DNA from 3 places in the Arthrobacter sp. TS-15 genome. Region 1 is predicted to be linked to each of the others. Evidence: riboswitches for the same ligand, from Rfam matches in the RefSeq annotation. Region 1 holds a riboswitch; each other region holds the start of a gene.

Region 1 (6,826 bases):
CCGACTCAAGCGCATCCTGAAGGACCGCCTGCCGGAAAACGCAGGTGTCATTGTCCGCACAGCCGCTGAGGGTGCGTCGGAAGAAGAGCTGACGCACGACATCAACCGTCTGCGTGCCCAGTGGGAAGGCATCGAAGGTCAGGCCTCCTCCACCAAGGTCCTTGCCCCTGAACTGCTGTACGGCGAACCGGACCTCACTATCAAGGTGGTCCGTGATGTCTTCAATGAGGACTTCTCCAAGCTGATCGTCTCCGGTGACGACGCCTGGGACACCATCGAGGCATACGTAACCTACGTTGCCCCTGATCTGGTGGGCCGCCTCGAAAAGTGGACCAAGGATCAGGACATCTTCGCTGCATGGCGCATCGACGAGCAGATCCATAAAGCCCTGGAACGTAAGGTCTTCCTCCCGTCCGGTGGTTCGTTGGTCATCGACCGTACCGAGGCCATGACTGTGGTGGACGTCAACACCGGCAAATTCACCGGCAGCGGTGGAAACCTTGAAGAAACGGTCACCAAGAACAACCTTGAAGCGGCCGAGGAAGTGGTGCGCCAGCTCCGTCTGCGCGACATCGGCGGCATCATCGTCATCGACTTCATCGACATGGTCCTCGAATCCAACCGCGACCTCGTCCTGCGACGCATGGTGGAGTGCCTGGGCCGGGACCGCACCAAGCACCAAGTGGCCGAGGTGACGTCCCTGGGCTTGGTCCAGATGACACGTAAGCGGATGGGCACCGGCCTTCTTGAGGTATTCGGTGAGCAGTGCGAGCATTGCGCCGGACGTGGCGTCGTCACTCATGACGAGCCCGTTGAACACCGGCGCGCCAACGTGGTGGCAGCCGAGCAACACCGCCCGCACTCCGAGGTACAGCAGCCAGCTGCACGGACGGAACGCAAACGCCGCCGCGGGAAGGGTGGGGGACAGGCCGTAGCCGAAACCCCTGCACAGGTCCATACGACGACGACTACCCCGGTTGCCCCCGCGACCCCGACTGAACCGCAGGATCCTGCCCGGCAGGCCAAGGCGGAGGCCACCAGGGCTGCCCTGGCAACCATTGCCGCTGCGGCGCACGCCGCGCACCTGCACGACGACGAAGTTCACCGTGCAGAAGAGCAGGCACGGGCGGCCGGCCAACACCAAGGGACGGCCGACGCCGGATCCGGAACCTCAGCCGGCAACGAAGCGGGGGCATCAGCACATGAAGCCGCCAACCGCGATGCAGCCGCCCAGGAAGCCAGGTCCACTCCGGTCCTGCGCTTCGGCGGAGAAGAAGTTGCGTTGCCGTTCGTGGAGCATCACGAGGAACCGCAGGCAAACAAGCCTGCCATGAGCCTGGACCTCCTGGCGGAAGCGTTCTCCCACCTTGGCGCCGCTCCGGCATCTGAGGAACAACCCGCTCCGCTGGCCGTACAGGAGCCTGCTGTGGCCCGGAAGGCTGACGCACCGGCGCGGGTTGAGGAAGATCCTGAGGCTTCGGCATCTCCGCGGGGTCGTCGTGGTCGTCGCAACCGCAGTGCCAGCCGGGCTCAGGGTGCGGCCAATGAAACCAGCGTCGAGCACCATGTGGTGACGGCCTCGGCCCCCCAGGGCTCGTCCCATGAGGCCAAGGCGCCCGTGGAGCCAGTCAAGAAGGCGCCGGCCTCCGAGCCCATCATTCTAGGAGTCGGGGTTCCAGCCTCGGAGCTTTAGTCACGGCCGAGCCGCTCTCCGCGGCCAACATCGGCTGAAAGGGCCCTGCGCTACCTGCCTCCGGCGGTAGCGCAGGGCCCTTTCGCGTTGCCTTGAATCCTTGGCGGGGGACGCGTTCCACGGTCACATCCGGGCTCCCGGATGGTTCGGTACCTGCAGCACCAGGCTTCCCGGCTAGGCTAGGGGACTGACACGGGGTGCCGGGCGATGGGCCCGGCTGAGATCCAGACCCGTTGAACCTGTCCGGTTAGCACCGGCGAAGGGATGTCCTCATGGCTGCATCACTACATTCATCTGTGTACCCGCTCCACTCGGTATACCCGCTGGACGCTCACACGTCAGCCCGCCAGGTCCCGCGCGTTCTCACTATTGCCGGTTCGGACCCTTCCGGCGGTGCCGGAATTCAGGCGGACCTGAAGAGCATTGCAGCGTTGGGTGGGTACGGCATGGCTGCCATTACGGCTCTCACCGCGCAAAACACAGTGGGGGTGAGCGCAGTCCACGTCCCTCCGGCGCATTTCCTGCGTCAACAACTGGAAGCAATTAGCGGCGACATCATCGTTGATGCCGTCAAGATCGGAATGCTCGGCGATGCTGCCGTCATTGCCCAGGTCCGGGACTGGCTCGAAGAGGTGCGCCCCGCCGTCGTGGTTCTTGATCCGGTGATGGTGGCCACCAGTGGCGACCGGCTGCTGCGGGAGTCCGCGGAGAATGCCCTGCGTTCACTGCTACCCCTGGCCCACCTCATTACTCCCAATGTTCCTGAGCTTGCCATGCTGCTGGGGGAGCCTGAGGCAGCAGACTGGGCTTCGGCACTGGAGCAAGGCAAGCGGCTTGCTGCGGAGTACGGAAACACAGTTCTGGTCAAGGGTGGCCACTTGCCGGGCCCGGAATGCCCGGATGCCTTGGTGAACACCACAGGGCTTTTGTCACGGGATGTTGTGGAGGTATCAGGTCCCCGCGTGGCGACGCGCAACAGCCACGGAACCGGTTGCTCTCTTTCGTCCGCCCTGGCCACCGTCCAGGCCCGCACGGGCAACTGGGAAACATCACTGCGGGAAGTAAAGCCCTGGCTACTCGGAGCTTTGACAGCCTCGGCGGAACTCCAGGTAGGCCGGGGGAACGGTCCGGTGCATCACTTCCATCACCTCCAGCGAGCGTCAGCCCCGGGCGCCTTCGCTGCGGCTTTGTGGGAGGCGGCCGTTCCGGAACTCGAATCCATTCATGGACTTCCCTTTATTCAGCAACTCCAATCCGGCGAACTCCTTGAACGTGATTTCACTTACTACCTCGCCCAGGATGCGATCTACCTCAACGGGTACTCCCGGGTCTTGGCACGTGCCGGCGCCCTGGCCCCCACGGAAGAAGAGCAACTGTTCTGGGCCAGGTCATCGCAGCAATGCCTGGAGGTAGAGTCGGAGTTGCACAGGACGTGGCTAAGCAGCCGTGAAGCGCCGACCGCACTGGGGCCGGTCACCAAGTCCTACGTGGACCATTTGCTGGCAACGTCCGCTTCCGGCAGTTACGCCGTGGTTCTCGCCGCAATACTTCCTTGCTTCTGGTTGTACGCGGAGGTGGGGCGGCAGCTCCATGCCAATTACCTGAATGCGGGCGCCGCGGCGGACCATGCGTATGCCGACTGGCTGACGACCTACGCTGACGAGGACTTCGCCGCGGCAACGCGGAAAGCGATCAGCCTCACGGATGCTGCGGCGGTCGCGGCTTCTGATACGGAGAGGGCCGCGATGATGGAGGCCTTCACCCAGTCCTGCCGTTACGAGACCGCATTCTTCGATGCTCCCAGGCTGTTTGCCTGAGTTTGCCGGGCGTCACTTTGGCAGGGTTCCCTTGGGCGGATTCGATGCGATTGCGGGGACACTTCCGCGCGTCGCTGGCCGAATCGCGTTAATCTCGCGCAAACACGGTAGGCTGTATGGGCACGGTGCCGGGAGAGTCCGTATCAACTGGTGACGCAAGTCACGAGGTAGCCTCCGGACTCGGCCTCATTTGCAGACGAAGGTCAAACTAGCGTAATCTTGATCTTCGGTGCTTACGCCAACACTTGGGTTATGCCCCTTGGAATTGTTCATGGGATGACTCGCGGGCTTCGATCAGAAGTCCACGGCGTTGAGGCACAGCGCGAACCAGGCCTGATTCCGGTTCAAGGTTCCGCACGCAAATTTTGTAATAAACGTCGAGAGAAGTGAGTACCCAAGTGGTGTACGCGATTGTCCGCGCAGGCGGCCGCCAAGAAAAAGTTTCCGTTGGAGACTACGTAACGCTGAACCGCGTCCCCGGTGGAGCCGGTAGCACGCTTGAGCTGCCCGCATTGCTCCTGGTTGACGGCGACAAGGTCACTTCCGCTGCTGCGGAACTGGCCAACGTCAAGGTCACGGCTGAGATCCTCGAAGACCTCCGTGGTCCGAAGATCGTCATCCAGAAGTTCAAGAACAAGACCGGCTACCGGAAGCGTCAGGGTCACCGTCAGGAACTGACCAAGATCAAGATCACCAGCATCGCGTAACTTTCGTTACCGCTGTTCAGGTTTTTCAGTTTCCCCAGAAATTTAGAGGCAGGCATTTCACATGGCACACAAAAAAGGCGCGAGTTCCACTCGCAACGGTCGTGACTCCAACGCTCAGTACCTGGGCGTCAAGCGTTTCGGTGGTCAGGTAGTTTCCGCTGGCGAGATCATCGTTCGCCAGCGTGGAACCCACTTCCACCCGGGTGCAGGCGTCGGTCGCGGTGGCGACGACACCCTGTTCGCACTGCAGGCCGGTGCGGTTGAGTTTGGTACTCGCCGCGGCCGTCGCGTAGTGAACATTGTTGCTGCTGCAGCTGCAGAGTAACAACAAGTTCTGAACCGGTGGAGCGGGCCAAACGGCCCGCTCCACCGTTCTTTTAACCGCATTACAATCGACTAGGGCGCCGTAGCGCACTGGTTTTTGCAACAGCGCTGGCAACAGCAACAAACGCTGTAAGACAGCAACTGAGGAGATCCACGTGGCGAGCTTTGTAGACCGGGTAGTCCTGCACGTATCCGGCGGAACCGGCGGCCACGGCTGTGTCTCTGTCAAGCGTGAGAAGTTCAAGCCCCTCGGCGGCCCTGACGGCGGCAACGGCGGCAACGGTGGCGATGTCATCCTTCGCGTCTCCGCCCAGACCACAACGCTGCTCGACTACCACCACGCTCCCCACCGCCACGCCACCAACGGCGGCCCAGGCATGGGTGACTGGCGAGGCGGCAAGAACGGTGAAACCCTGATTCTTCCCGTGCCCGATGGCACCGTGGTCAAGACCAAGGACGGCGAAGTCCTGGCTGACCTCGTTGGCGAGGGCACTGAGTACATTGCGGCCGCCGGTGGCCAAGGCGGCCTCGGCAACGCATCCCTTTCATCGCAGAAGCGCCGGGCGCCGGGCTTTGCCCTGCTGGGCATCGAAGGTGAATCCAGTGACATCGTCCTGGAACTGAAGTCCATCGCAGACATCGCCTTGGTCGGTTTCCCCTCTGCCGGTAAGTCGAGCCTCATTGCGGCCATGTCTGCTGCCCGGCCCAAGATTGCCGACTATCCCTTCACCACCCTCATTCCCAACCTTGGCGTGGTGCAGGCCGGCGACGTGCGCTTCACCATCGCCGATGTTCCTGGTCTGATCGAAGGCGCCAGCGAAGGCAAGGGCCTGGGCCATAACTTCCTGCGGCACGTAGAGCGCTGCGCTGCGCTGGTTCACGTCCTTGATTGCGGAACCCTTGAATCAGACCGTGATCCCCTTTCCGACCTCGCAATCATCGAAGCCGAACTCGAGAAGTACGCGGTAGACATGAGCTATGCCGGCGTTGACGGTGAAGTGGTGCCACTGAATGAGCGCCCCAAGTTGGTAGTCCTCAACAAGGTGGATCTTCCTGACGGCAAGGATATGGCCGAGTTCGTCCGTCCGGACCTTGAAGCCCGCGGATACCGAGTTTTTGAAGTCTCGGCAACAAGCCACGAAGGTTTGCGTCAGCTCGGCTTTGCCATGGCTGAGATCGTCCAAGCAGCACGTAACGCCGTGCAGACCGCGCCTCCCAAGGTGGCACCTCCCGTCCTGCGTCCGCGCGCCGTCAACGAGTCCGGATTCAAGATCCGCCGCGAGGAGAAGAACCTCGAGCCCCTGTTCCGCGTATTGGGTGAAAAGCCTGTGCGCTGGGTCAAGCAGACTGACTTCACCAACGAGGAAGCCATTGGCTACCTTGCCGATCGTCTTGCCAAGCTTGGTGTGGAAACTGAGCTGTTCAAGGTTGGCGCCAAGCCCGGCGACACCGTGGTCATCGGTGAAGACGATGGCGTGGTGTTCGACTGGGAGCCCACCATGATGGCTGGCGCTGAACTCCTCGCAACGCCCCGCGGGACTGACATCCGCGTCGCGGACATCGGTGACCGTCCCACACGTTCACAGAAGCGCGATGAGCAGATCGAGCGCCGTGAGGCCAAGGCTGCCGCGAGGGCCGAGCTCGAAGCGGAGCGCAAGGCTGGTATCTGGACCGAATCCGTCAGTGGTCGGCGCGCGCAGGCAGTGAAGGAAAGTCACCTGGATTCCGGTGATGACGACTAGGACTGTCGACGCTCCGGACACCGCTGAAGGACTCGAGCGTCAAGCTCTCGCCACCGCCAAACGAATTGTTGTCAAAGTGGGGTCATCCTCGCTGACCAGCATCAAGGGTGGCATCTCCGAGAAGTCCCTCACCGGGCTGGTTAATGCCCTTGCTGACAAGCGCAATGCAGGCACGGAGATCATCCTGGTGTCCTCGGGTGCCATCGCCGCCGGTCTTGCCCCCTTGGGTTTGGCCAAGCGGCCTAAAGACCTGGCCACGCAGCAGGCTGCCGCGAGTGTTGGGCAGGGCCTCCTGATGGCGCGGTACACGCAGGCGTTCAGCGCCCACGGCGTGACCGTCAGTCAGGTTCTGCTGACCGCCGATGACCTCATGCGCCGAACGCAACACACCAATGCCTTCCGGGCGCTGGACCGATTGTTGAACCTCGGCGTGGTGCCGGTAGTCAATGAGAACGACACCGTGGCCACCCACGAGATCCGCTTCGGTGACAACGATCGCCTGGCTGCCTTGGTGGCGCACCTGGTTCGCGCCGACGCGCTCGT
Region 2 (6,826 bases), on a different contig from region 1:
CAATCTGTCTCCAGCGCTTCGCGGGCCAGTTCAGCGGTCATCACGGCGTCCTTGGCAGTAAAGCAGCCCGCAGTGTTGGGAAGTACCCGGATGTTGTGGTCCACCAGGAGCTGGAACAGGGATCCCGTTTCGGCGGGTGAGTAGCGCCGCATGGCTACGGTGGTGAGCTCGGTCCCCGAAGCCAGGAGCGCTGATCCCAGGCCATCAAGGCTCGGCGCGCCTCCGGTGCCCATGATGAGTCGGGAACCGAATTCCACGCCGTCGATCGCCAGCACATCAGTGGTTCGACCGTCAATGTTTGCTGTTGTCATGGTTCAGCCTCCTTGGACTGCTGTTACGAGTTCGAGTTCGTCTCCGTCGGCCAGCGCCGTCACGGCCCATTGGCTGCGGGGCACCACCTCGGAGTTACGTGCAACCGCGACTCCCAGCTTGCCGCCGTCGGCCGCTTGACCGCGAGGGTCCAAGGCGCGGCCCGTGATCGCTGTGACCAGAGTGCTGACGGATGCGTCATCGGAGACTGCGTGATCGGTTCCGTTGAGTTTGATGTTCATGCTGTTTCCTTGGTGGGAGCGTGTGCTGCTGGTGTGAGTACTTGGGGAACTGAAGCGTTGCCCGCGAAGCGATCAGGCAGGAACGGAGCCCATCGAGGGTCCTTGGATCCGTTGATGAGTTCGCCCACGATCCTGGCGGCTACGGGAGTCAGGAGTACACCGTGGCGGAAGAATCCTGTAGCGATCACCAAGCCGTCAATGTCGCCGTGGGGACCGCTGACCCGTCCAAGCAGGGGGGCGTTGTCCGGAGTGCCGGGGCGGGCGCGGGCAGTTGCTTCAAGGAGTTCCAGTTCCGCCACTGCGGGGACCAGAGTTTGGGCATCCCTCAGCAGTTGATAGACGCCGCCGGCCGAGACTGCGTTGGAAGTCGCTGACAACCGGTCTTCGCGTTGCGTCGCTCCGATCACCACGGTTCCGTCGTCCCGGGGAACGATGTAAACCGGAACGCCTCGAACCATCCCCCGAACAGTGGACGTCACCAAGGGCCGGAGCTTTTCGGGGACGCGAAGCCGGAGGATGTCGCCATAGACCGGCCGCACTGGAAGGGTCAGTCCCTCAGGGAGCCCCGACACGTGGGATGCCCCCAGCCCGTTGGCCACCACAGTCTCCGCGGCAAGGACCACGACTCCGGATTCGAGTTCCACTCCGGTGACCCGCCCGCCATCCCGCAGCACACCGCGCGCCGGGGAAAGAACGGCGAATCCGTCATCGGCCCCGGGCACCCAGGAGGCGTCGTCAGGCGAATGGTTAGCCAATCCAGCCAGGATGCACGCGGCGAGCTTTCGTGGATCCACTTGGTGGTCGGCGGGAATGTCGAAAGCGCAGGAAATCTGCGGGCTAAGGAGCGGCTCGCGGTTCCTCGCGTCCCGCAGGGCAAGAGGTTCGACTCCCAAGCCAGCTGCGAGCTGTACGTTCCTGAGGTCTGCGAGCGCCCTGCGGTCGGCTGCGTCGGCACCCACGGCGAGGGTGGGCGTCGTGCGGTATCCGCTGCCCGCTCCCCCCAAGTGCAGTCTGTCCACGAAGGAGGGCCACAGCCGGGAAGACTCAATCATCAATTCCAGGAGGTCTTCCTCCTGGTAATGCAGTTCGCTGACGGGTGCAAGCATTCCGGCGGCGGCGAACGTTGCGCCCGAGGCCGGGGCGGGGTCGATCAGCACCACTGAACGGCCAAGTCGCCGGGCTTCATGAGCGATGCCCAGGCCTATGATGCCGCCGCCAATGACGGCCACGTCTGCCTGGATGGGGGTATGGCGGGGATCTGCCATTGGTTTCCTTCCCTACGCCGGTACTAGCCGGATCAGGTCAAGCGGTCGGCGCTGAAGCCCTCTCAGCCGGACAGTCATATGACGAATGTCGCGGCTCCCGCAGTACGTGCCCAGTTTAGAGGAACTACTCTGGTTTCCATGACCCAGCCTGACGCCCTCGCCTCTGCCCGCCTCTATTTGTGCACTGATGCCCGTCAACGGCAGGGCGATTTTGAAGACTTTGTGGACGCCGCTTTCGCCGGTGGTGTGGACATCATCCAGCTCCGCGACAAGACGCTGGAAGCTGCCGAGGAGCTTGAAATGCTGGCCGTTTTGCGGAGCGTCGCACAACGGCACGGACGGCTGTGGGCTGTCAACGACCGGGCCGATGTTGCCAGTATTTCCGGGGCTCCCGTGTTCCACATCGGTCAGAAGGACCTGCCTCTGACGGCCGCCCGCACACTCCTGCCGAATGTCACCGGCATCGGTCTTTCCACCCACACACCGGAACAAATCGACGCGGCAATTGCTACCGCCCAAGGCCCCTTGGGACTGGACTACTTCTGTGTGGGTCCGGTCTGGGCAACGCCCACCAAACCCGGGCGCGCGGCTGTGGGTCCGGGTTTGGTCACATATGCCGCAGAGGCACAGAAACGTGCAGGCGACGTGACGACACTTCCGTGGTTCGCCATTGGCGGCATCGACCACAGCAACGTTGAACAGGTGGTCGCCGCGGGGGCCAGCCGCATCGTCGTCGTGCGCGCCATCACGGAGGCAACAGACCCGACGGCGGCAGCGAAGTCGCTGCTGCAGGTGTTGGACACCGTTGAGCCCTAGCCGGTCCTGAGCTGGCCGGCGTCTACGCTGTCAGGCCAAGGCCCGTCATCCGGCGGGAATGCTTCCCGGCGAGTTCCGTCGTCAGCCGTTTCACCTCAGCACGCGAGTCCCCTCCGCTTCTCAGCGTTGGGCCCAGCCGCGGGTGCTCCATGCAGACGCGTTGCGCCTGCGTCAAGGCCTCTCCCACCAGGCGGCGGCCCCACAGTGCAAGGCGCGATGCCAGGCGTGGGTCATCACTCAGGGCCCTCCTCAGCAGAACCCGAAGGACTTCAGTGGCTTGATCGGGGGAAGCCACCCGTTCAACAAAATGCTGCGTTTGTGGGTCAAGGAACATCGCGACAGCCCTGTAGAAGTCCGACGACACAGTGTCGATCACATAGGCCTTCATGACGGATTCGAACCAGTCTCCCGGTTTGGTGCGCTCGTGGAAATGGTCGAAGGAACGCTGGAACGGCAGCATCGCATGTTCGGGGTCGACCCCCATCTCCACCAATCGATCGCTGAGGAGCGCGAAGTTGCCGTAGGCACCCACAGCGATCTTCGCCAGCACTGACCTGTCATGAAGGGTGGGAGCATAACGGGAGTCCAGCGAGAGCCGTCCGAAAGCAGACAGCTCGCCATAGGCCATGGCTCCAAGCAACTCCGCTGAGAGTTCCCTGGCAGAGGCTGCGGCGTCCGGGGATATGCCCATGAACCCAGCCTATCCCTGGCCGGGCATGAGATTCCCGGGGTTTGCGTTCTGCTTCCGGCCTCGTTCCTACTAGGCTGGCTCGACGTGAGTTGACTGCCATGTGCCCTGCATACCGCCCGTCCTCCTCCTCGCACCCACTTCACTGAAGGAATTTCCATGAGTCACCCGAGTTACCCGCCCGCGCCCCAAAACGATGCCGGATCAGGAGTTCCGCAGGTCCCGGCCGCGCCTTATGCTTACGGCGGCCAGTTCCAAGGTGGAGCACAGCCTGGCTACCAACCCGGACCGGCTTCAGGCCCTTATGGAACTACGGGCGGGGCGGTTCCGGCCAAGTCCTTCATGACCACCTGGATTTTGGCGCTGCTTCTGGGTGGCTTGGGTGTGGACCGCTTCTATCTGGGCAAGATTGGTACTGGAATCGCGAAGCTGCTCACTGCCGGCGGCTTCGGCATCTGGTCCATTGTGGACCTCATCATCACCTTGACAGGAAACGCCCGGGACAAAGAGGGCAGGCCGCTGGCAGGCTACCTGGAGAACAAGAAGAAGGCGTGGATCATCACCATCGTCGTCTGGTTCGCTGGTGTGATCGTGGGAATTGTGTCCACTGCGCTGTCTTTCACCCTCTTCGCCGCTGCAGTCCAGCAGGGACGAACCACACCTGCTGCACCGCTCCCTTCCGCCAGTCAAGGGCCCCTGGTGCCCTCGCCTGGCACTGCCAACGAGGCGAACTCCTTCACCGTGGATGTTGATGACAGCACCAAGGTAAAGGTGGGCGTGGTCGATTCTCTTTACACCAACGAAATCCCCTCGATGTCGTACATGAAACCCGCCAACGGGGGGTTCCTCGTGGTGGAGGTGTCCTGGGAGACACTGACGGGGACAAGCTTCGCTTCCTCAACGAACTTCCAGGCCTTCGACGCTGACGGAAAAGAAGGTGAGTTGCTGTTCCTCACTGAGGACCTGGGCAGCCTGCCGATGGGGAGCGTCGCCACGGGGGAGGTCAAACAGGGAGTGATCGCGTTCGACATCAAGAACGGCCCCACCAAGATCGTGGTCACTGATGTCTATGGCGATGAGGCCGCAACCTTCACGCTGACACCTCCGGCCGGTCAATAACCCACCCGGACAGGCTTACGCGCTCAAAGAAGGAACCCGCCGTCCCTCATGGACGGCGGGTTCCTTCGCTAGCGCGTCCAAGACTATCGGCCCATTTCGGGCTAACCTGATTTTCGTGTCACATCATCGGATAGCACCCAACGTCGACGACTCATCGGACCAGCTCGCCGCGGCCCTTGCCGCTCTCAGGACAGAGCTGGAACTCCCCGGTGAATACCCTGCAGACGCTGTGGAAGAAGCACAGCAGGCCGTAGACGCCCTCGAGCTTCCGGAACAGGACCTGCGGGACATAGCGTTTGTGACTATCGATCCGGCGACATCCACCGACCTGGACCAGGCCCTGTTCATCGACCGCACCGGTAACGGTTACACGGTCCTCTACGCAATCGCCGATGTTCCGTCTTTCGTGGCTCCGGGTGGGGCGTTGGACGCAGAAACGCGTCAACGCGGACAAACCTTCTACGCTCCTGACGGGCGGATCCCGTTGCATCCGGAAGTTATCAGCGAGAACGCCGGCAGCCTGCTTGCCAACCAGGATTGCAGTGCTTTCGTGTGGCGTTTTGACTTGGATGCCAAAGCCGAAGTTCAGACGGTCACCGTTGCCCGGGCTGCCGTGCGCAGCAGGGCCAAACTGAGCTACAAGGGCGCTCAACAGCAACTCGACGACGGTACGGCCCCACCCGTTCTGCAGCTCCTCAAAGAAGTAGGGCTCAAACGCGTTGAGCTGGAGCGGCAACGTGGGGGCGCAAGCCTGAACATGCCGGAACAGGAAATAGTTCAAGCCACCGACGGCGGCGGGTACAGGATCGTCGCTGCGCCGTCGCTGCCGGTTGAGGACTGGAACGCGCAGATATCCCTCATGACCGGCATGGCCGCAGCTCAGATGATGCTTGATGGCAAAGTGGGGATACTGCGCACCATGCCGGCACCTGACGATCGATCCCTGCTCCATTTCAAGCGCCAGACTTCTGCACTCGGAAAGCCCTGGGACGGCCAAGTATCCTATGGCGAATATTTGCGGACCTTGGACGCATCCGATCCCAAACAGTTGGCCATCCTGCACTCTGCCGGCATGTTGTTCAGGGGCGCCGGTTACACACCCTTTGACGGTGAGGTGCCCGCGGAGGTCATCCAAGCAGCCATCGGGGCTCCGTATGCGCACACCACCGCACCCCTGCGGCGGCTCATCGATCGCTTTGTCTTGGTGATCTGCGAAGCACTCAGCAACAACCACGACATCCCGCAATGGGCCCGGGAAGCACTCCCCTCGCTGCCGGAGATCATGGCCTCCTCAGACCAATTGGCCGGACGCCTTGAGCGCGCCGCACTGGACACCGTGGAAGCAGCCTTGGTGGCCAATCACATCGGCCAGGAATTCGACGCCGTCGTCATTTCCGGATCCAAACCCTCCAACGGATCCAGCTCAAAGAACGGCAACGGCAGCAGCAACGGCAACGGGCCCTTCGGCGTCATACAGATAGCAGACCCCGCGGTTACCGCCCGGTGTGACGGAGAAATGGAGTCCGGAACCACAGTCCGGGTGCGGTTGCTCAAGGCCGACATTGCCAGCCGGGAAATCAGGTTCGAGCTGCTGCCCTGACCGGCGTTCATGCGGCGATCCGGGCTTTCCGGCCCTCAGAGGATAGACTGGGCGTGTAGTAATGGATGCCCGGTCGTTGATTCAGTTAATTTTTGAACTCAACAAGCCCGCCCCTACGCGATCTTGAGATGTACCAACTGGTCACCAGTGCCAGTACTTAGATAGCCCGCGATCGGCTTCCACTGGATTTGCTTGCGCGCCCGTTCGTGCTCCGGTACGGCTCTACCGCCCCGTTGAGCATGCAGCGCCAATGCCTAAATGAATAAGGAAACTCCCTGTGAGTGAATTGCATACCCACGAAGTCCTGACGGACTCCACCGGAACCGAATCCATCGAACCCGAGGAAACGATCATCTCGGATGAGACGCCCCACGAGATCGAAGAGAAGTCGTTCGCTGATTTCAACGTCCGCGCCGACATCGTTGAGTCTTTGGCCGACGCCGGAATCACACACCCGTTCCCGATCCAGGCCATGACCCTGCCGGTCGCCTTGAGCGGCCACGACATCATCGGCCAAGCCAAAACCGGTACCGGAAAAACGCTGGGCTTCGGCATCCCCGCCCTCCAGCGCGTCGCCGGGAGGGATGATGCAGGATACGCCAAGCTCGCTGTCCCGGGCGCACCGCAGGCCCTGGTCATCGTCCCCACGCGTGAGCTTGCCGTGCAGGTAGCCAACGACCTCCAGGCCGCGTCACGCAAGCGCAACGCCCGCATCGCCACCATCTACGGCGGCCGTGCCTACGAACCCCAGATTGATGCCCTGCAGAAGGGCGTGGAAATCGTTGTC
Region 3 (6,826 bases), on a different contig from region 1:
CGGCTTCGCCCCGACCCGGAATCTGCAGGCCAGCCGCGGGAGCGAGGTGGACGACCGGCTTGCCGACACGCCCCAAATACAGCCCGCCGTCTTGCTCGGCCACCACGTCCAGGCCAAGGGCCCGCTGGTAGTAGTCACTCATGACCTTCATGTCGCCCACCTTGAGCATGACGGTGCCCATGGTGAGTTCGGCAGGCAGAAGATCCTGGCTGGATGATGAGGTCATGTGAAGCTCCCGGTTCCGAGGTGGCCGCTTATCGGCACCTTCTTACCTATCTAAATTACTTGAAGCTTCAATTTATTCCTAACGCACGACGTTCCCTCGAATCACGATGTGCCGGAGTTCGTCCATAGTCCGCAGCTGACGCCGCGGATCCTCACTGCAGAGCACGACGTCGGCGCTGGCCCCTTCACTGATGCCCTCGGCTCCCAGCCACGCACGGGCACCCCAGGATGCGGCGTTCAGGACCGCAGCCGGCGGAAGGCCGGCGTCGTGCAGTTCCTTCATCTCCTCCGCAATCCGACCGTGCCTAATGACGCTGCCGGCATCAGTCCCGGCATACATCGAAACCCCCGCTTCGAAGGCCGACAACACACGCTCATGGCGACGCTCCCACAGACGCAGCATGTGGTCCGCGTACTTCGGAAACTTTGGCTCTGCCTGCGCGGCAATATCGGGAAAGGTAGCGATATTGACCAGCGTGGGAACAATCGGCACCGACTGCTCCACCAAGCGGGGAAGGTGCCTCGGGAGGAGACCGGTAGCGTGCTCAATGCAATCGATATTGGCATCGAGCATGTCGTCAATGGTGTCCTCAGCGAAACAGTGAGCCGTGACCCTGGCACCTTCATCATGTGCCGCTGAGATGGCATCCTTCACGGTCCTGGCCGGGAAGGAAACCGCGAGGTCACCGACGTCGCGATCTATCCAATCGCCCACTAGTTTCACCCAGCCATCGCCGTCCCGGGCTTCCTTTCGTACGGTCTCAACCAGTTCAGCGGGCTCAATTTCATGCCCCAAGCCGCGGAGGTACCGCCGGCTCCGCGCTATATGCCGGCCTGAACGGATCAAGCGGGGCAAGTCCGATCGCTGCTGTACCCAGCGGGTGTCCGAGGGCGATCCGCAATCGCGGATTAACAGCGTCCCGGCGTCGAGGTCTGCTTGGGCTTGGGCCAGCGTGGCGTGCTCATCAACGGCTCCTCCAACACCGAGTCCGACATGGCAGTGAGCGTCAACCAAACCCGGCAGGACCCAACCGTCCAGCACTCTGTCCGGCGCAGAAGCGGGACGCTGGAACGTCAAGGTGCCGTCCACTGACCATAGCCCCTGGCGCTCTTCGTCCGCCGAGACGAGCACTGGTCCACTGAATTCGATGATGTTGGCCATGGCAAAAGCGTAGCCGGGTGGCATGGCAGAGCCGTTCCCACCATGTGACTGGGCGGTGGTTCGTAGCTGTGGTAGCTTCGTCTACGACCACACGGGAGCCCTTGCAGGGGCTGAGATCGGACTGATGCAGTCTGCGACCGTTGAACCTGTCCGGGTAATGCCGGCGAAGGAAGTGAGTATTCCCTTGAGCACCGCAGAAACACAGCACAGCCCTGTCCAAAATCAGTTCGGCATGGACCAAAAACAGCCCGTCACGCAATCGTTGCAGTCCCACTCGTTGGCGTGGCTGGAAGATCCGGACAACGGCATACGCGTCCCCGTCACCGCGATCGCCTTGGAGCCCTCCCCCAACGGGCTAGTCAATCCACCTTTGCAGGTTTACCGAACAGCAGGCCCAGGCAGCGATCCGGTGGTGGGGTTGGAGCCGTTCCGTGCACCGTGGATCGAAGCCCGCGGAGATACGGAAGCCTATTCCGGTCGGCAGCGGAACCTGCTCGACGACGGCAAGTCCGCAGTCCGGCGTGGAGCAGCGTCAGCGGAGTGGAAGGGCGCGCAACCCGTGCCACGCCGCGCCGTGGAAGGTAGGACTGTCACGCAGATGTACTACGCGAAGCAGGGAGTTGTAACTCCTGAAATGCAGTTCGTCGCCTTGCGGGAGAACTGCGATGTTGAACTCGTCCGCAGCGAAGTTGCCGCGGGAAGGGCGATCATCCCGAACAACATCAACCACCCCGAATCCGAACCAATGATCATCGGCAAAGCTTTCCTGGTCAAGATCAACGCCAACATCGGAAACTCAGCGGTCACCAGCTCCATCGCCGAGGAAGTGGACAAGCTGCAGTGGGCTGCCAAGTGGGGCGCTGACACGGTGATGGATCTCTCCACGGGGGACGACATCCACACGACGCGTGAATGGATCATCCGCAACTCACCTGTCCCGATCGGAACAGTCCCTATCTATCAGGCCCTTGAAAAGGTTAACGGCGAGGCCAACAAGCTGACGTGGGAAATCTTCCGCGATACCGTCATTGAGCAATGCGAGCAAGGCGTGGACTACATGACCATCCATGCGGGCGTTTTACTGAGGTACGTGCCGTTGACCGCCAACCGGGTCACGGGCATCGTATCCCGCGGCGGCTCCATCATGGCCGGGTGGTGCCTTGCCCACCACCAGGAGAACTTCCTCTACACGCACTTTGACGAGCTCTGCGAAATCTTTGCCCAGTACGATGTCGCGTTCTCCTTGGGAGACGGGCTGCGTCCCGGATCCATTGCGGACGCCAACGACGCCGCGCAGTTCGCCGAGTTGGATACACTCGCGGAGCTGACACAGCGGGCGTGGGAGTTCGACGTCCAAGTCATGGTGGAAGGCCCCGGCCATATTCCCTTCCACCTGGTGCGGGAGAATGTTGAGCGCCAGCAGGAACTGTGCAAGGGTGCGCCGTTCTACACCTTGGGTCCACTGGTTACCGACATCGCCCCCGGCTATGACCACATCACCTCGGCCATCGGCGCCACGGAAATTGCACGCTACGGCACCGCGATGCTCTGCTACGTAACTCCGAAGGAGCACTTGGGGCTGCCCAACAAGGATGACGTCAAGACTGGCGTCATCACGTACAAAATCGCGGCGCACGCGGCTGACCTCGCCAAGGGACATCCGGGAGCTCATGAACGTGATGATGCGCTGTCCAAGGCGCGGTTCGAGTTCCGCTGGAGGGACCAGTTCGCCTTGTCCCTGGACCCTGTCACCGCAGAAGCTTTCCACGACGAGACGCTGCCCGCAGAACCGGCAAAAACCGCTCATTTCTGCTCCATGTGCGGACCTAAGTTCTGTTCGATGCGCATCAGCCAGGACATCCGCGACGAATACGGTTCGGCAGAATCCCAGGCTGCAATCGCAGGAATGTATAACGGGATGCGCGAAAAGAGCGAGGAGTTCTTGGCTTCAGGGGGAAAGGTGTACCTACCGGAGCTTCACGTCCCCTGAATTAGGGACCAGCCGAATCAGGAAGCCTGAACTGACCTTGCCCTGCCAACCTCGGCGATGAACGAACGAATGGCTTGATCGCCGTCAACCGAATCCTGGGGCCGGTGACCTCCCGCTGCTACGCGGCGAAGGGCACCGGTCTCCTGGAGGTAGCCGGCAATTTCCTCGTAAAGCGGCTCCCATCCGCCGGTGAGAACCAAAGTGGGAACCCCGGGAACAATGTGGAGCGGGGCCTCCCATGGTGGCGCCTGGAGTCTGAGCCGGCGGGCTGAACGGCGTGCTTCCGCAGTGTCCAGCCCACCCGTTTCAGCAGAGAAAGCACGGCGGAAATATTCACGCTGGTAATCGGCGTCATTGAGCTGCGTGCGGGCGTCGAACAGCGGTTCCATGAGTGCCCGGTGGGAACCCGTAGCCGGAAGCTCAGCAGTCAGGGACAAACATGCTGGCTCCACCAAAGTGAGTGAATGCACCAGCTCGGGGCGTTCGATTGCTGCCAGCATGGCGGAGATGGCGCCTTGCTCGTGTGCCACGATGTGGCCTCCACCGGAGTCAATCAAGGCATTGATCACAATGGCAACGTCCGCCGCCACATTGGATTCCGTTGGTTCGGCGACGGCATCAAAGCCGTGCCGCCGAAGGAAGAGGGCATCATAAGCGAGGGCCATGCCATGTTGCTTCGGCCATGCCGCAGCACCAAAACTGCCCAGGCCGTGAACGAAGACTACGCGCTGCTTATGCATTGGTTCAGCCTATTCCACGGCTCTGACATCCCAAGGGCCGGAAATCCCGGCTCCTTGGGAAGCACTACTTACTTTCCGAGGAACTTGTCGAAGCCCTTGGGGAGATTCAGGGACGACGGATCGAAGTCCGCGGCACCCTGTCCAAAAGCCGCGCCCGTGGGTGCTGCCGAGGCCGCGTTGGCCCGCTTGGCCTCAGCGTCACGCAGTTCCTGTGCCGCCTTTGCGGGGTTGCCCGAACGAGCCTTCTTCTTAGGGGCGTTCTTCCCGTTTTTGCGCCCGCCGCCAGGACCACCGAGACCAGGCATGCCGGGCATACCCGGCATGCCGCCGCCCTGAGCGAGCTTCTTCATCATCTTCTGGGCCTGCGCGAACCGCTCCAACAGGCCATTGACCTCGGACACGTGCACACCGGAACCCCTGGCGATACGGGCACGGCGTGAGCCGTTGATGATCTTCGGAGCAACACGCTCGTGCGGAGTCATGGAGCGGACGATCGCCTCAACGCGGTCGATCTCTTTTTCGTCGAAGTTCTCCAGCTGCTGACGGATGTTCTGCGCACCCGGCATCATCATGAGCATCTTCTTCATGGAGCCCATGTTGCGGATTTGCTGCATCTGGGCGAGGAAGTCGTCCAGGGTGAAGTCTTCCTGATCAGCGAACTTCTTCGCCATCCGGGCAGCTTCGTCTTTGTCCCACGACCTCTCGGCCTGTTCAATCAGGGTGAGGACGTCGCCCATGTCCAGGATGCGGGAAGCCATACGGTCCGGGTGGAAGAGCTCGAAATCATCCAGGCCTTCACCGGTGGAGGCAAACATCACCGGCTTACCAGTGACGGACGCGACCGAGAGCGCGGCACCGCCGCGGGCGTCGCCGTCGAGCTTGGACAGAACGATGCCCGTGAAGTTAACGCCTTCATCGAAGGCCATCGCCGTGTTAACGGCGTCCTGGCCAATCATGGAGTCGATAACGAAGAGAACTTCGTTGGGGATGATCGCCTGACGGATGCGGCGGGCCTGATCCATCATCTCGGCGTCGACGCCGAGACGACCGGCGGTGTCAACAATCACGACGTCGTGCAACTTCTGACGTGCTTCCTCAACACCGGCCTTGGCGACGGCTACGGGGTCGCCCGCAGGGTGCTCGAGCTCGGACGTTGCACCGGGGTGCGGAGCGAACACCGGGACGCCCGCGCGCTGTCCCACCACTTGGAGCTGGGTCACGGCATTGGGGCGCTGGAGATCACAAGCCACCAGCATGGGGCTGTGGCCCTGGGACTTGAGCCACTTGGATAGCTTGCCTGCAAGAGTGGTCTTACCGGCACCCTGGAGGCCGGCGAGCATGATGATGGTGGGGCCGGTCTTGGCCAAACGAATACGGCGCGTTTCGCCGCCGAGGATCTCCTTGAGTTCCTCGTTGACGATCTTGACGATCTGCTGGCTCGGGTTCAACGCTCCCGAGACTTCGGCGCCGAGGGCACGTTCGCGGATGCGGCCTGTGAACTCGCGGACCACGGAAACTGCAACGTCCGCATCCAGCAAGGCACGGCGAATTTCACGAACTGTGGCATCGACGTCAGCCTCGGTGAGGCGGCCCTTGCCACGAAGGTTCTTGAAGGTTGCTGTCAACCGGTCAGAGAGTGAATTGAACACGCGCCGTGCACTTCTTTCGATGGTCTACGAATGGCGGCCAATGCGGCACGCCATAGTCCTGATCATTCTTGCCCCGGCAAACCTGCCTCAGCCAACAATTCTGTTTCGACTACGGGACTCGACTATCTAGGGTACCAAGTCGCACCTGCAAGATGGCATGCTGGCACAGTGACCAGCAAAACAACTGTAAAAACGTTGCTCATCCTCGGCGCGTCCGGGGACCTGACGGGCCGGCTGCTTCTGCCCGGCCTGGCCGGACTCCTGGCTACCGGCCGGGCGCCCGGCCTGCGATTGGTGGGGGCGGGTTCTGACCCCTGGTCCCCCGAACAGTGGCAGGAGCGGGTCAATGGCGCCTTCGCTGCGGCGTCAGCTACCGCCGATGCCGAGGGTCGCGCTGACGTGGCTGCTGTCGCCTCCAGCACTGAATACCATCAGGTGGATGTCACCGCCGACGGCCCCTTGGCGGACCTGCTCGCGCAGCCGGAGGGGCCCATTGCCATCTACTTCGCTCTGCCCCCGCACGTCAGCCAAAAGGCCTGCGAGGTCCTCCACCGGGATCAGCTACCCCCTGGAACGCGCCTGGTGATGGAAAAGCCATTTGGCTCGGGATCAGAATCTGCGCACGAGCTCAATAAAACACTTGCTGAGCTGGTTCCCGAGGACCACATCCACCGTGTGGACCACTTCCTGGGTAAAGCCACTGTACTGAACGTCCTGGGACTACGCTTCGCCAACAGGTTCCTGGAGCCCGTCTGGAACCGGGACCACATCGAAAAGGTGGAGGTCATTTTTGATGAGGACCTGGCACTGGAGGGCCGGGCCCGGTATTACGACACTGCCGGCGCCCTGCGGGACATGATCCAGAGCCATCTGCTGCACATCATGGCATTCCTGGCGATCGACGCCCCGGCCACCATAGAGGAACGGGACCTGCGTGACGCCGTGGCAACCGTCCTGCGGGCCAGCAGCATCAAAGCTCCGTACAGCGAATCCACTGGCCGCGCCCGCTACACGGCGGGAACACTCGGCGAACGGACAGTTCCGGATTACGCTGCCGAAG

The links. Region 1 has a riboswitch for thiamine pyrophosphate ahead of thiD (bifunctional hydroxymethylpyrimidine kinase/phosphomethylpyrimidine kinase). Riboswitches for the same ligand answer to the same signal wherever they lie in the genome.
Region 2: another riboswitch for thiamine pyrophosphate. It lies ahead of thiO (glycine oxidase ThiO); the one in region 1 lies ahead of thiD (bifunctional hydroxymethylpyrimidine kinase/phosphomethylpyrimidine kinase).
Region 3: another riboswitch for thiamine pyrophosphate. It lies ahead of thiC (phosphomethylpyrimidine synthase ThiC); the one in region 1 lies ahead of thiD (bifunctional hydroxymethylpyrimidine kinase/phosphomethylpyrimidine kinase).

The regions. Positions count from the first base shown of each region.
Region 1 covers NZ_SDXQ01000036.1:62,537-69,362, forward strand. The annotation lists gene EU811_RS14220 (Rne/Rng family ribonuclease) at 1-1,693, shown strand, start outside; TPP riboswitch at 1,877-1,975, shown strand; gene thiD (bifunctional hydroxymethylpyrimidine kinase/phosphomethylpyrimidine kinase) at 1,966-3,510, shown strand; gene rplU (50S ribosomal protein L21) at 3,909-4,217, shown strand; gene rpmA (50S ribosomal protein L27) at 4,279-4,542, shown strand; gene obgE (GTPase ObgE) at 4,697-6,283, shown strand; gene proB (glutamate 5-kinase) at 6,273-6,826, shown strand, end outside.
Region 2 covers NZ_SDXQ01000029.1:200,691-207,516, reverse strand. The annotation lists gene EU811_RS11250 (thiazole synthase) at 1-311, opposite strand, end outside; gene thiS (sulfur carrier protein ThiS) at 315-551, opposite strand; gene thiO (glycine oxidase ThiO) at 548-1,816, opposite strand; TPP riboswitch at 1,809-1,927, opposite strand; gene thiE (thiamine phosphate synthase) at 1,955-2,632, shown strand; gene EU811_RS11230 (ferritin-like fold-containing protein) at 2,655-3,323, opposite strand; gene EU811_RS11225 (TM2 domain-containing protein) at 3,480-4,439, shown strand; gene EU811_RS11220 (RNB domain-containing ribonuclease) at 4,555-6,039, shown strand; gene EU811_RS11215 (DEAD/DEAH box helicase) at 6,317-6,826, shown strand, end outside.
Region 3 covers NZ_SDXQ01000031.1:85,676-92,501, reverse strand. The annotation lists gene EU811_RS12745 (VOC family protein) at 1-226, opposite strand, end outside; gene EU811_RS12740 (amidohydrolase family protein) at 305-1,387, opposite strand; TPP riboswitch at 1,469-1,576, shown strand; gene thiC (phosphomethylpyrimidine synthase ThiC) at 1,572-3,377, shown strand; gene EU811_RS12730 (alpha/beta fold hydrolase) at 3,395-4,117, opposite strand; gene ffh (signal recognition particle protein) at 4,186-5,766, opposite strand; gene EU811_RS12720 (glucose-6-phosphate dehydrogenase) at 5,797-6,826, shown strand, end outside.